DNA from 2 places in the Fusibacter sp. QWL-12 genome. Region 2 is predicted to be linked to the other one. Evidence: riboswitches for the same ligand, from Rfam matches in the RefSeq annotation. Region 2 holds a riboswitch; the other holds the start of a gene.
The links. A riboswitch is a leader RNA that binds a small molecule or an ion and turns the genes downstream of it on or off. The one in region 2 is predicted to bind FMN.
Positions count from the first base shown of each region.

Region 1: linked by a shared signal. The riboswitch ahead of ribD (bifunctional diaminohydroxyphosphoribosylaminopyrimidine deaminase/5-amino-6-(5-phosphoribosylamino)uracil reductase RibD) and the one ahead of AC4PID_RS06050 (ECF transporter S component) in region 2 are both predicted to bind FMN.

Region 1 covers NZ_CM178745.1:1,894,765-1,900,686, forward strand. Annotated here, with positions in the region: gene AC4PID_RS09270 (response regulator transcription factor) at 1-378, shown strand, start outside; gene AC4PID_RS09275 (sensor histidine kinase) at 375-1,772, shown strand; gene AC4PID_RS09280 (LDCC motif putative metal-binding protein) at 1,785-1,922, shown strand; gene AC4PID_RS09285 (GGDEF domain-containing protein) at 2,128-3,291, shown strand; gene AC4PID_RS09290 (4Fe-4S binding protein) at 3,392-3,886, shown strand; FMN riboswitch at 3,940-4,054, shown strand; gene ribD (bifunctional diaminohydroxyphosphoribosylaminopyrimidine deaminase/5-amino-6-(5-phosphoribosylamino)uracil reductase RibD) at 4,258-5,385, shown strand; gene AC4PID_RS09300 (riboflavin synthase) at 5,366-5,922, shown strand, end outside.
Region 2 covers NZ_CM178745.1:1,167,383-1,173,304, forward strand. Annotated here, with positions in the region: gene AC4PID_RS06045 (FAD-dependent oxidoreductase) at 1-1,681, shown strand, start outside; gene AC4PID_RS06050 (ECF transporter S component) at 1,784-2,383, opposite strand; FMN riboswitch at 2,530-2,644, opposite strand; gene AC4PID_RS06055 (MATE family efflux transporter) at 2,688-4,070, opposite strand; gene AC4PID_RS06060 (cupin domain-containing protein) at 4,247-4,594, shown strand; gene uvsE (UV DNA damage repair endonuclease UvsE) at 4,761-5,922, opposite strand, start outside.

The sequences.
Region 1 (5,922 bases), 730 kb from region 2:
TTAAAAGAGCTACAGGTTCGGATAGAAACTGTACTTAGAAGATTTGATTTGAGTAGACTTCTTTTAAAACCTACGGTTTGGCAAGACGATTATCTAATGGTGGATTTAACCAACAAAACAGTAAGAATTAATCATGAACTGATCAACTTAACGGTAAGTGAACTGCGAATATTAATGACGATGCTCGATCAACCCAATCGCGTTTTTACAAGAGAGCAATTGATCGATGCGGTATTTGGAGATGACTTTGACAGCTATGATCGAGTAATTGATACACATATAAAAAACTTGAGGCAAAAAATCGAAAAAAACCCCAAGGAACCCTTTTATATTAAGACCATATATGGTCTAGGTTATAGATTTGGCGGTGAAAAGTGAAGGGTGGATTAAAGAAAGAACTAACGGTTACCATTACAGGTATTGTTCTTTTGAGTATCGTTTTGATTAGCGTTGTTGCCAATGTGTTTATCAATAAAGAGTTTGAAAAATACGCTCAAAAAGAACAATCTGCAAGATCTGAAGAAATTGTAACCCATTTGGAAAGCCAGTATCAACCTCTGTTTCAGTCTTGGAATGACGATTATATTCATGGACTTGGCATGTATGCATTATATGAAGGCTATATCATCCGGTTATTTGACAGCAAACACAATCTTGTTTGGGATGCAGAAAATCACGATATGGCACTTATGACAGAGGTTATGCAAGCAATTGAATCTAGAATGAAGTCCAGTAAACCTTTTTTTGAAGGCGGGTTTGTTACAAAATCGTTTCCGCTAAATTATGACAATTCAGCTATTGGAAATGTTGAGATTACATTTTATGGGCCGTATTTTTATACGGAAAATGATTTGAATTTTTTAAAAGCGCTCAATACGATTTTTTTCGTTGTTGGTTTAATTGCTTTGGTCGGAGCTATGATTACAAGTCGATTGATTTCTCAAAAAATGATAAAACCGATTTTAAATACAGTTGAAACCGCAAAGTTAATATCGAAAGGCCAGTACAAAGTAATGGAGGAAGATATTCCTGATAGTGATGAGCTTAAAGTGTTGGTTACGACGATGAATCAAATGGCCTCTTCATTAGAGCAACAGGAGAAGTTAAGAAAGCAGCTTACAACTGATGTTGCACATGAATTAAGAACCCCTCTAACGACTGTTTCTTCACATTTAGAAGCGATGATTGAAGGCGTTTGGGAGCCAACAGAAGATCGGTTGAGAAGCTGTTACGAGGAAATAGGGAGAATCACAGGACTTGTTTCTGATCTTGAAAGTCTATCTAAAATAGAAGTGGACAACCTTAAACTCACTAGGACCAATGAAGATTTATTTGAGATACTGAATACCATTAAGTATAATTTCGAGATTGAAACACGAAAAAAGCAGATTGACTTTACTATTACTGGTACTTCTGTAATTGCACCTATTGATAAAGATCGCATCTACCAAGTTATCGTAAATTTAGTGTCTAATGCGATTCATTATACGCCAGAAGGTGGAAGCATAAGTTGTTCTATCATCAAAACAGAAAAAGAAGCAGTTTTAGAAGTAGCCGACTCTGGAATTGGTATTTCAGAAGCAGATTTGCCCTATATATTTGAAAGGTTTTATAGGACAGATAAATCCAGAAATCGACGAACAGGTGGCGCTGGAATAGGTTTGACCATTGCGAAATCAATCGTATTAGCACATGGTGGTAGCATAGAGGTTGAAAGCGAGTCAAGTCTTGGCAGTCGGTTTATTGTAAGACTACCGCTTAAAACGATTTGAAAGGAGTGCATCATGTTTAAGAAAATCAAAGCTTCATGGCAACATTTTTTAGAATCACTTGCCGAACAAAATAAAACAAACTATGGTGAGGGTGGCATAAACTGTTGTGAACTGAAACAGGCAAATTCAGACCAACCAAAACAGTCTTAATCAAAGTAAACTAGAAGCATACCGATAGGTGTTGAGGAGCTAAATCATAGCTCCTTTTTTATTTAGCAGCAAGGAACTTGATGTAAAATCTGAAGGTTCGATGCCTTAGGATTTTTATTTTAGCTAAAGAAATTGATTATGTTATAATAAATTGGGTTAAATCTATTAGATGGATATTAAAAACTTTCACTGAAATGAGGCTCAAATGTTCAAACGCATATTTAGCAATGAATCTATAAGAGAATTAAATGAGTTAAGCCCAGAGCAACAAAATCAAGTAAAGATAGAATTAATCAGGACAAATAATAAAAGGTTGTTGATTTTCAGTATATTAACTGCTTTTTTAGAGCTGATGTTAATCATTTTTAACGATATTCCTAATATTATGAGCCAGTCGGGTGATTATAACATTAGTTTGCTTTATCTAGTATTTCATTCTCTTATTCTTATGACGAGCCTGACGGTACTGGTTTTATTAAACCGTTTTAAAAACAAGCTTACCAGTCGATTGTATAATTATCTATCAGAAGCAATCGTATTATCTGGCATGATATGGATGGCCTTTATAGGTGTACTAGACCAACTCACACTGGGCAACTTCACATCGTATATTACGATTTTTATCGTAGTTGGGATAGCCGTATTAATTAAATCACCGAATAATTTTATCGTCTACACCATACCACAGGTTCTGTTTTTAACGCTTAGCTTTTACTTTCAAGAGGATACAAATATGCTCATGGATGTATTCGTTAATGGAACGATGTTTTATCTATGCGTATTATTTATTTCTAAAATCACCTACGAAAATCACTTGGATCATATCGTTAAAAATATGGTCTTAGAGGAAATTAATAAAAAATTAGAATACATTTCAAATTATGATTTTTTAACCGGGCTTTATAATCGTAGATATTTTGAAACTATTCTAAAAGAGAACGTGATAAATGTAACCTCGCTTTCTAAAAGTGCTATCTTCCTTGGTATTATGGACATCGATCACTTTAAAACCATCAATGATCAGTATGGTCACAAAACAGGTGATCTCGTCTTAGAACAAGTTGCTGATCTAATAAGAAAAAGTATACAAGAGGACGCTATCTATGCCAGATGGGGTGGAGAGGAGTTCGTATTCTTATTTACCGAAAAAGATAAGGTATCCAGTCATGAATTAATGGAAGGATTACGACTCAGAATAGAACAAGCCGAAATTTATGTTGATGGAAAAGCGATTACAATGACTGTGAGCTCTGGAATCACTCAAGTTCTAGATACTTCGGAGTTATCGTTTACAAATGCATTTAAAAATGCGGATCAAGCGCTTTATTCTGCGAAAGAAAACGGAAGAAACAGAGTGGAGTGGTTTTAGTAATCTAAAGTATTTTTTTTGATTTAAATGAACTTAAAAACATGCTATACTGATTTAGACCCCCTGTACAGGGGGTCTAAATTTTAGGAGGCATAAAGTTATGGTGAAACGATTGGCGAAGTATAGAAGGAGTTTTCAATATCTTTTTGGTGGCATTACACTTTACTTGTTTTTGGCGCATCCCAAGGGCATTTTAATCATTCTTGGTGTAGGCATTATCCTCGGTGCTTTATTGGGTAAGGTATTTTGCAAATGGATGTGTCCAATAGGGCTAATGATGGAGTTTATGACTAAAAATATGTCGTCAGAACAAACCAAAGTACAAATGTATAATTATTATAAATTAGGGTGTCCTGTGGCATGGATACAAGGGTTTTTAAATAAATTTTCACTCTTTAGAATTCGAAGAAATAAAAGCACCTGTACCTCATGCGGTCTTTGTGATAAAGCTTGTTACATTTCCTCGATCAATCCAGAGATGAGCCTATATAAAGCTGATAAGAAGGATTCTAGTACAGCTTATAGCTGTTCTAAATGCATGGCTTGTGTAACCTCATGTCCAAATAACAGCTTGGATTTTACCATTAAAAATTAATAAATCTTAACTTTGACAAATATATATCGATGTGTTATCCTAACGATGAATTGAATAATCTTCAGGGCAGGGTGTAATTCCCGACCGGCGGTGATAGTCCGCGAGCCTAACGGCTGACTTGGTGTAATTCCAAGACCGACAGTATAGTCTGGATGGGAGAAGAGTGTATCGGTAGGCTATCTATTTTTTTGGTCTGTACTTTTTTCGATGAGCATGGCTCTGAAGGTATTTTTATACTTTCAGAGCCTTTTTTTATCCTTAAAGAGTTGCATAGCTCATCAAAAGTTGAGATTTTATTATCCGAGAACTTATTTAATGTGTTTTATGAATTATACCTGAAGACCTCAATATTAATTAATAAGGAGGTTAAAATGGATCAAAATTGGATGAATCAAGCCATTGCTTTAGCGCGGCTAGGCAGTGGACATGTCAATCCAAACCCCAAGGTAGGGGCGGTTATTGTAAAGGATAACCGCAAAATTGGCGAAGGCTATCATCAAAGATATGGTGAGCCACATGCAGAAATCATCGCCATTCGTTCAGCAAGTGAATCATGTGAAGCTGCCACACTTTACGTCACATTAGAACCTTGCTTTCACTACGGCAAGACACCCCCTTGTGTAGATGAAATCATCAGACAGGGCTTTAAAAGAGTTGTCATTGGCATGGTTGACCCCAATCCAAAGGTGGCTGGGAAAAGCATTGAAAAACTAAGAAGTAATGGGATTGAGGTGACTTTAAACGTACTTGAAGCCCAGTGTCGAGAATTGAATCCAGGATTTATAAAGCTCGTAGAAACTCAAAAACCTTATGTCTTACTGAAATCGGCGATGACTCTAGACGGAAAAATAGCCACTAAGACAGGTAAGAGTCAGTGGATAACATGCGAAGCTTCGAGGAATAAGGTGCATGAACTGAGACAGGATTTTCATGCGATTATGGTTGGGATCGGTACGGTTTTATCAGATGATCCGATGCTGAACACTCGTATCTACGAGACGCCGTCACATCCTATTCGCATTATCGTCGATTCAAAAGGTAAATTGCCACTAGACTCTCAGATCGTAAAGACTGCGAGAGATTATAAAACCATTTTAGTGACCACGGATCAAATTGAAGCTAAAAAAAGAGACGCGTTATTACGTGCAGCTATAAAAGTCGAAATTGTTAATCAAAATAATGCCAAAGGCTGTAATCAGGATAAAGTTTGCATGGATGCAATGATGAAACGCTTAGGTGAGCTAAACATCTGCAGTATCTTACTTGAAGGTGGCGGTACACTAAACGATAGCTTATTAAGAAGCGGCAATGTAGATGAAGTATTATTTTTTATTGCTCCTAAAATTTTCGGTGGAGAAGCTGCTAAGTCACCAGTATCGGGTATTGGCATCGAAAACATATCAGAGGCAATAGAATTGGTTGATTTAAATTATGAAATGTCTGGAACAGATCTATGCATTAAAGGAAAGGTGGTCAATCATGTTCACAGGGCTGATTGAAACGATGGGAAGGGTAAACAGCATAAAAAAGACCTCTGAGAGTGCCATATTAACCATTGAAGCGCCAGAAATTGCATCTTTTATAAAAGTGGGCGACAGTATCTCTACAAATGGGGTCTGCCTAACGGTTACTGCGATTATGGGCAATCAATATACCACAGATGTCATGCCGATTACCTTTGCATCGACGAACCTAAATTTATTAAGTATCGGCAGTAGGGTTAATTTAGAACGTGCAATGACCTTGAAAGATAGATTGGATGGACATCTTGTAACTGGACATGTCGATGCAATCGGTAGGATTTCAAATGTTCAGAAGCACGGAAATGCAACTCTTTACACGATTATGATAAACGAGGCATTAATTGCTCGGATGATTGAAAAAGGCTCCATAGCTGTAGATGGGATTAGTCTGACCATACAAAAGCTGAACCATGATAGTGTCGTCGTCTCTATCATTCCACACACGTCGAAAATGACAACACTATCATTTTTAAAAACAGGTGACGTTGTGAACATTGAAAGTGATGTAATTGG
Region 2 (5,922 bases):
CAAGCCGATTGCACCACCACTTCCCGGTGCAGATCAAGATCATGTTTTCCAACTTTGGACTCTAGACGATATGGATCGAATCAACTCATTTATTACAGATAAAAATCCTAAAACGGCAGTTGTTGTTGGAGGCGGATTTATCGGTCTTGAAATGACTGAAGCACTTGCTAAAAGAGGGATGAAGGTTTCTGTTATCGAAATGATGCCACATGTTATGGGAATCATGGAAGCTGAAATCGCTGGATTTATTCAAGAAGAGTTAATGGCATATGGCGTTTCATTATATACAAACAAAGCTTTAGCTGAAGTTGGCAAATCAAATGTCATCTTGAAAGATGGTACAACCGTAGAAGCGGATATGGTTTTAATGTCAATCGGCGTTAGACCTACCTTAAAGCTTGCTCAAGAATCAGGTTTAGCTCTTGGTGAAGCTGGCGGATTACTGGTTGATTCAACTTTAAAAACAAGCGATGACAGTATCTATGCTGCTGGGGATATGATTGAACTCGAGCACAGAGTTCTTGGCAAAAAGGTAAGAATTCCATTAGCAGGACCTGCAAACAGACAAGGCAGAATTGCTGCTGAAAATGCATTTGGTAAGAAACACGAGTATAAAGGTAGTATCGGTACATCAATTGTAAGAGTATTTGAAGCAGTTGCTGGTACAACTGGTTTATCTCTTAAAGCTGCAAGAGCTGAGGGAATTAACGCAGATGCCATCGTCGTTCATAAAGAGCACCATACTTCTTATTATCCTGGTGCTGAAATGGTAACCGTCCTCGTCGTATACGATAAAGAAACAGGTACCATCATTGGCGGACAAACCGCTGGTTATGAAGGCGCAGATAGAAGACTTGACGTTTTAGCGACAGCGATCGCTTCTAAGCTTACAGTATCTGATTTGTCAGATGTTGATTTTGCATACTCACCACCACTTGGCAATGCAAATGATGCAATCAATATGGCATCTTATGTTGCTGAAAACAGAATGTCAGGTTTCTCACCTGCTTTGACAATTAGTGAATTAGACGCTTTCCTAGAGGGTAAAAAAGCAACTTGGATCGATTTGAGAGATGTTTTCTCATATGAAAAGGCACATGTTGAAAGCGCTATCAACCTACCATTAGAAGTATTATCTAGCTCTCTTGCAACACTCGATCCAAACAGCTTAATTTTACTTTATGATCAAACTGGTAAGAAAGGTCATCAAGCCCTTAGAACACTCGTTGGTGCTGGATTCACAAACGTCATCAACGTAAGCGGTGGTTTCATCAGTCTCTCAAATTATGTTAGAGCTTTATCACCTGCAAACTTTGAACTCAAACTGCCAGCTCCTGAAACGAAGACGCTTGGTGAAGCAGCTGAAAACGCAACCGTTGAAAATGAAGCAGTCGTCGTTGAAACGAAAAAGGAAGCAACAAACGAACCGATCATTATCGACGTAAGAACAGAAGAAGAGTTTGCTTATGGTGCTTATCCTGGAGCAATCAACATTCCTCTTGATGAGCTCGAATCTCAAGTTGATGATTTGGGTAGTTCAGATCGTCAAATCACACTCTATTGTGCCTCTGGAGCAAGAAGTGCTTATGCCGTTCAAATTCTTAAAGCTTATGGCTTTACTAACTTAGAAAATGGTGGCGGACTCGCTAGAATGATGGCAAATCTAAGAAGAAACGCTTAAATCCATTTGCTTTAACAAAACAGTATAAGTCTTAAAAAAAGAAAAGCCTGGCTAAATCTCCATTTTGGAATTTAGACAGGCTTTATTATTGTTTTCTACTGATTACATCCCTTTGTGAAGGATTGGTGATAAGTGTTTATAAAGAATTAAAGTTAAAACGGAAAGAACTGCACCTTTAAATAAGTTAAAAGGTAAAATGCCAAGTAAAACCAAATCCCATACCGAATTAATATTATGGTTTACAGCAGTACCCATTCCTACGATTGCATCTATTGGCATGAAAGCTGTATAAAATGGAATTAAGACGAAGTAGTTAGCAAGTGCACCGGTTATTGCCATTGCAATTGTACCTATAGCCAAACCGATAATCGCTGATTTTTTTGATTTATTTTTTTTGTAGATGAGTGCTGCTGGAACGATGATTGCAGAACCGATTACAAAATTAGCAAGTTCGCCAACACCACCGGTTGTCGTTTGTAATAAGTGCAAAATATTTTTAACTGCTTCAATTGCAACACCCGCAAATGGTCCAAGTGCAAAAGCGCCAATTAATGCTGGTAAATCACTCACATCAATTTTTAAAAATGCTGGGAAAATCGGAATTAATAATTCAAGTTGCATTAATACAAATGCGATTACACTTAACATTGCTACTTTTGTCATTGTTGATACATTGAGTTTCTTTTTAGTTGTTGTCACCATTTCTAAAACCTCCTAATGATTGTCGTCGGATTACCGACCAATTGTGTGTGGGGCTTCAGGGTATTTGTTTGCTGTTTAAAGCAGTGCTTATAAAAAAAATACCCCTAAAGCTAGACTTCAGGGGTAAATGCATACACATCAAACATAAACCTCTTCTTCCATCCAGACTATAACTGTCGGCTCTGGAATTACACCAGATCAACCTTTCGGTTCGCGGGCTTTACCGCCGGTGGGGACTTACACCCCGCCCTGAAGATTCTTTATACTTAGAGTATAAACAACTCGATTCAATTTGTCAACGACTTCACACAGCAAATTCATCCACCAAAGATTTCTTTTGCTTAATAATTTTATGCTGCCAGCGCCCTGTACTGTATATCCCTAGGCCAATTAAACACGTGATTAGGTTGGAGAGTATCATCGCCCACCAGATCGAATCCGGCCCAAAGCCATCCAAATGACTGAGGGCAAATACCATTGGAATTCTCAAGCCCCATAATCTACCCATCATTAAAATCATCGCAGATACGGTATGACCAGAGCCTTGGAATGTTCCCACTAAAATTTGAAAGAAACCCATCAACGGAATAGAGTATATGATCATTTTAAGGTAATTCGTTCCGCTGATGATCACTTCAGGATCATTGCTGAAAGCAGAAACGATTTGTCTTGAAAAAGGAAGCATAATCAAGCCACCGATCACTAAAAAAGCGGTTGATAAATACGTGCTATTTCGAACTGCTAGCTTTGCTCTACCAACATTGTCCGCTCCTAAGTTTTGACCCACTATCGTGGCCAGTGCGCTACCAATCCCCATGGCGGGCATCATGATCAATGAACTGATTCTATTACCAACTGCAAACGCAGTAAGTGTAATGTCTCCGAAAGAAACTAGAAATACGTTCAATATCGTGAAGCCAAAAGCCGTAGTTGCTTGACCCGCAGATGATGGAAAGCCTATGCTGATGATCTTTGACAAAATTTCTTTGTTATATTTCAGATGTGAAAACGTCAATTGCAGGCTTTGTTTTGAGCTAAACGTTGTAATAATGCCGTACACCGCAAAAATACCCGTCGCAATTACAGTTGCAAGCGCTGCACCCTGAACTCCCATATCGAGAACAAATATAAAAATCGGATCTAATATAATATTTGTCCCAACTGACAGAGCACCAATAATCAGAGGAGATACTGTATCTCCCTGCCCTTGTTTAATTGCATTATACGCATTGAGTAAAAATGTTGCCGGCATACCTAAAAACATGATACTCAAATAAGCATATGAGTTGTCATACAGCTCACCTGTCGCTCCCATTGCCTTAATGATCATCGGCGCAAAGAAAAAACCAACAATTCCGGATACAATGGATAAACCTAACATTAAAAATATCGCTTGACCAGCCGTTTGCTTTGCCTTTTCCTGCATGTGCGCTCCAATATACTGCGCAATAATCGAAGAAGTTGCAACGGCCATACCAATCCCAAAAGACATGATTAAAAAGATTAACGGCCATACGAACTGAATGCCTGCAACGGCATTTCCTGGAATTTTTGAAACAAAATAAGTATCTGTTAAGTTGTAAATGGTATGAATAAAGTTATTGAGCATAATCGGAAGTGATAAAGTTAAAATCACTTTTTTCATATCCCCTTTAAGTATCATTTCTCTCTTCTGCAAAAAATCCATACTGCCCCCTATTTATGTGCTAAAACCATTATAGCATTTATTTTTTCGCCACTCAAATATTTCGAGTCACAAAATATTTACAGTTTCTTATAAGTTAATGCCCTAAAGTGTGCGTGGTAGAACAAATAAATGGTATAATAAAAATAGAGAGTTGAACTTAAATCAAGGAGGCAGATATGATTGTCGGAAATTTTAATGAACTATTAGCATCTGAAATTACAAGTCCTGAAGCAAAGAATGCGGCTATGAAAGTACTCGTTTCACCAAAAGAAGGTTGGGACGGTTACGTAATGCGTGTAATAGAGCTAGAAAATGAAGGTTACTCCCCAAAACATCAACACAATTGGCCACATATTAATTATGTTATTGAGGGCAATGGTACCTTGTTAATTGGAGATACTTTACACGAACTCAAACCAGGTAGCTATGCATATGTACCAGCAAATACACTTCATCAATTTTCAAATGTCGGTAAAGGTATGTTGAAATTTATCTGCATCGTACCTGAAGAAGGGCATAAATAAGCGTACATTAAAAATCGTAATATTTAAAGCCAATCTAAAAGGGCAGTTATAACACCTCTTCTTGTACTGGACTTCTCCACTACCTGAGGCGTTATAACTGCCCTTAATAATTACCATTGTAGACATCTAAATCACCAATACATAAGATTTGTCGTTCAAGAATGCCTTAAAGATAAAAATACAAACTATCTATTAAATAATGAATTTTGTATTTAAATGCCAGCTTCAATAAAAAACGCTTTAACAGCTCTATCTGATGTTCAAAATCAGCTTCTGAAGACTCTATTCGAGCAACTTGTTTTTCGTATTGTTTAACTTCTTTAGCATCAGCGACCTCTCTAAAATACCCCCAGACATGTTGAAACGCGTTGATTGATCTTCCATATTCTAAAGGCGTTCTCTGAGCGTTTTCTATCCATTTGTAAAATATAATTGCTGGATAACCAGTCTTATCCTTTAACAAGCTTCTGATTTCATTATAAATCTTAGGAGACCTTTCAAGGACATAGTACTTATACTTTTCCCATTCTTTCTCCAAAGTGCTAATTTTATTATATTCTGATAAAACATAGATACATTTCAAAGCAGACAGATTCTTATCTTTCACCTCTAGCATGATATCTGGTTTCACATCACCCAAATTTGCGATAAAGTTTAAAAACGCATCTATATAAATGGTATCCGTATGCGCACCCAGTCGTTTGTTTTCTGCTTGTTGAGAATAGTGAATTTTAGGCTTGCCATCCATCTGTCGCCAAGTGTGAGCCGCTCGATCGATCCATATCCGATCCGGCACATTTGAATCTGACGGGTTAACCCAGTTGTGCAGATTATCATATACAACTGGTATTTCAAGTGCCTCACCCAGTTCAAGCACATCAGAAATCGTATACAGCCTGTCGTCATTTTCGATAATCAGCCTTCTTTTTATCGAATTTGATAGCGTCTTATAAACCCTTTTAAATCGTTCCTTTGCCTTTATTTTGTCACCATAAACCCCACCAATGTGCAGAATAATCTTATGGGAAGCGGGAACGCCTAGCGCATCTAAAAATCTCGCATGATATTCGAGGTCTATGATCGCTCTTTTTACGACATCTTCATCCGGTGAGTTCAAAACGGTATACTGCCCAGGGTGCATAGAAACTCTAAGATCTTCGTTTAAAATAAAATCACCAATTTCTTTTAGCTCGGTCTCAAAAATCAACCACCACTTCAGTTGATTGACTGGACTTGAGCCAAAAGGTATAATATCCGAGCTAATTCTCATCATTCGAATACCATGCTGAACATCGTAGTTTAGCATCCTTTTTAGCACATCTAAATTA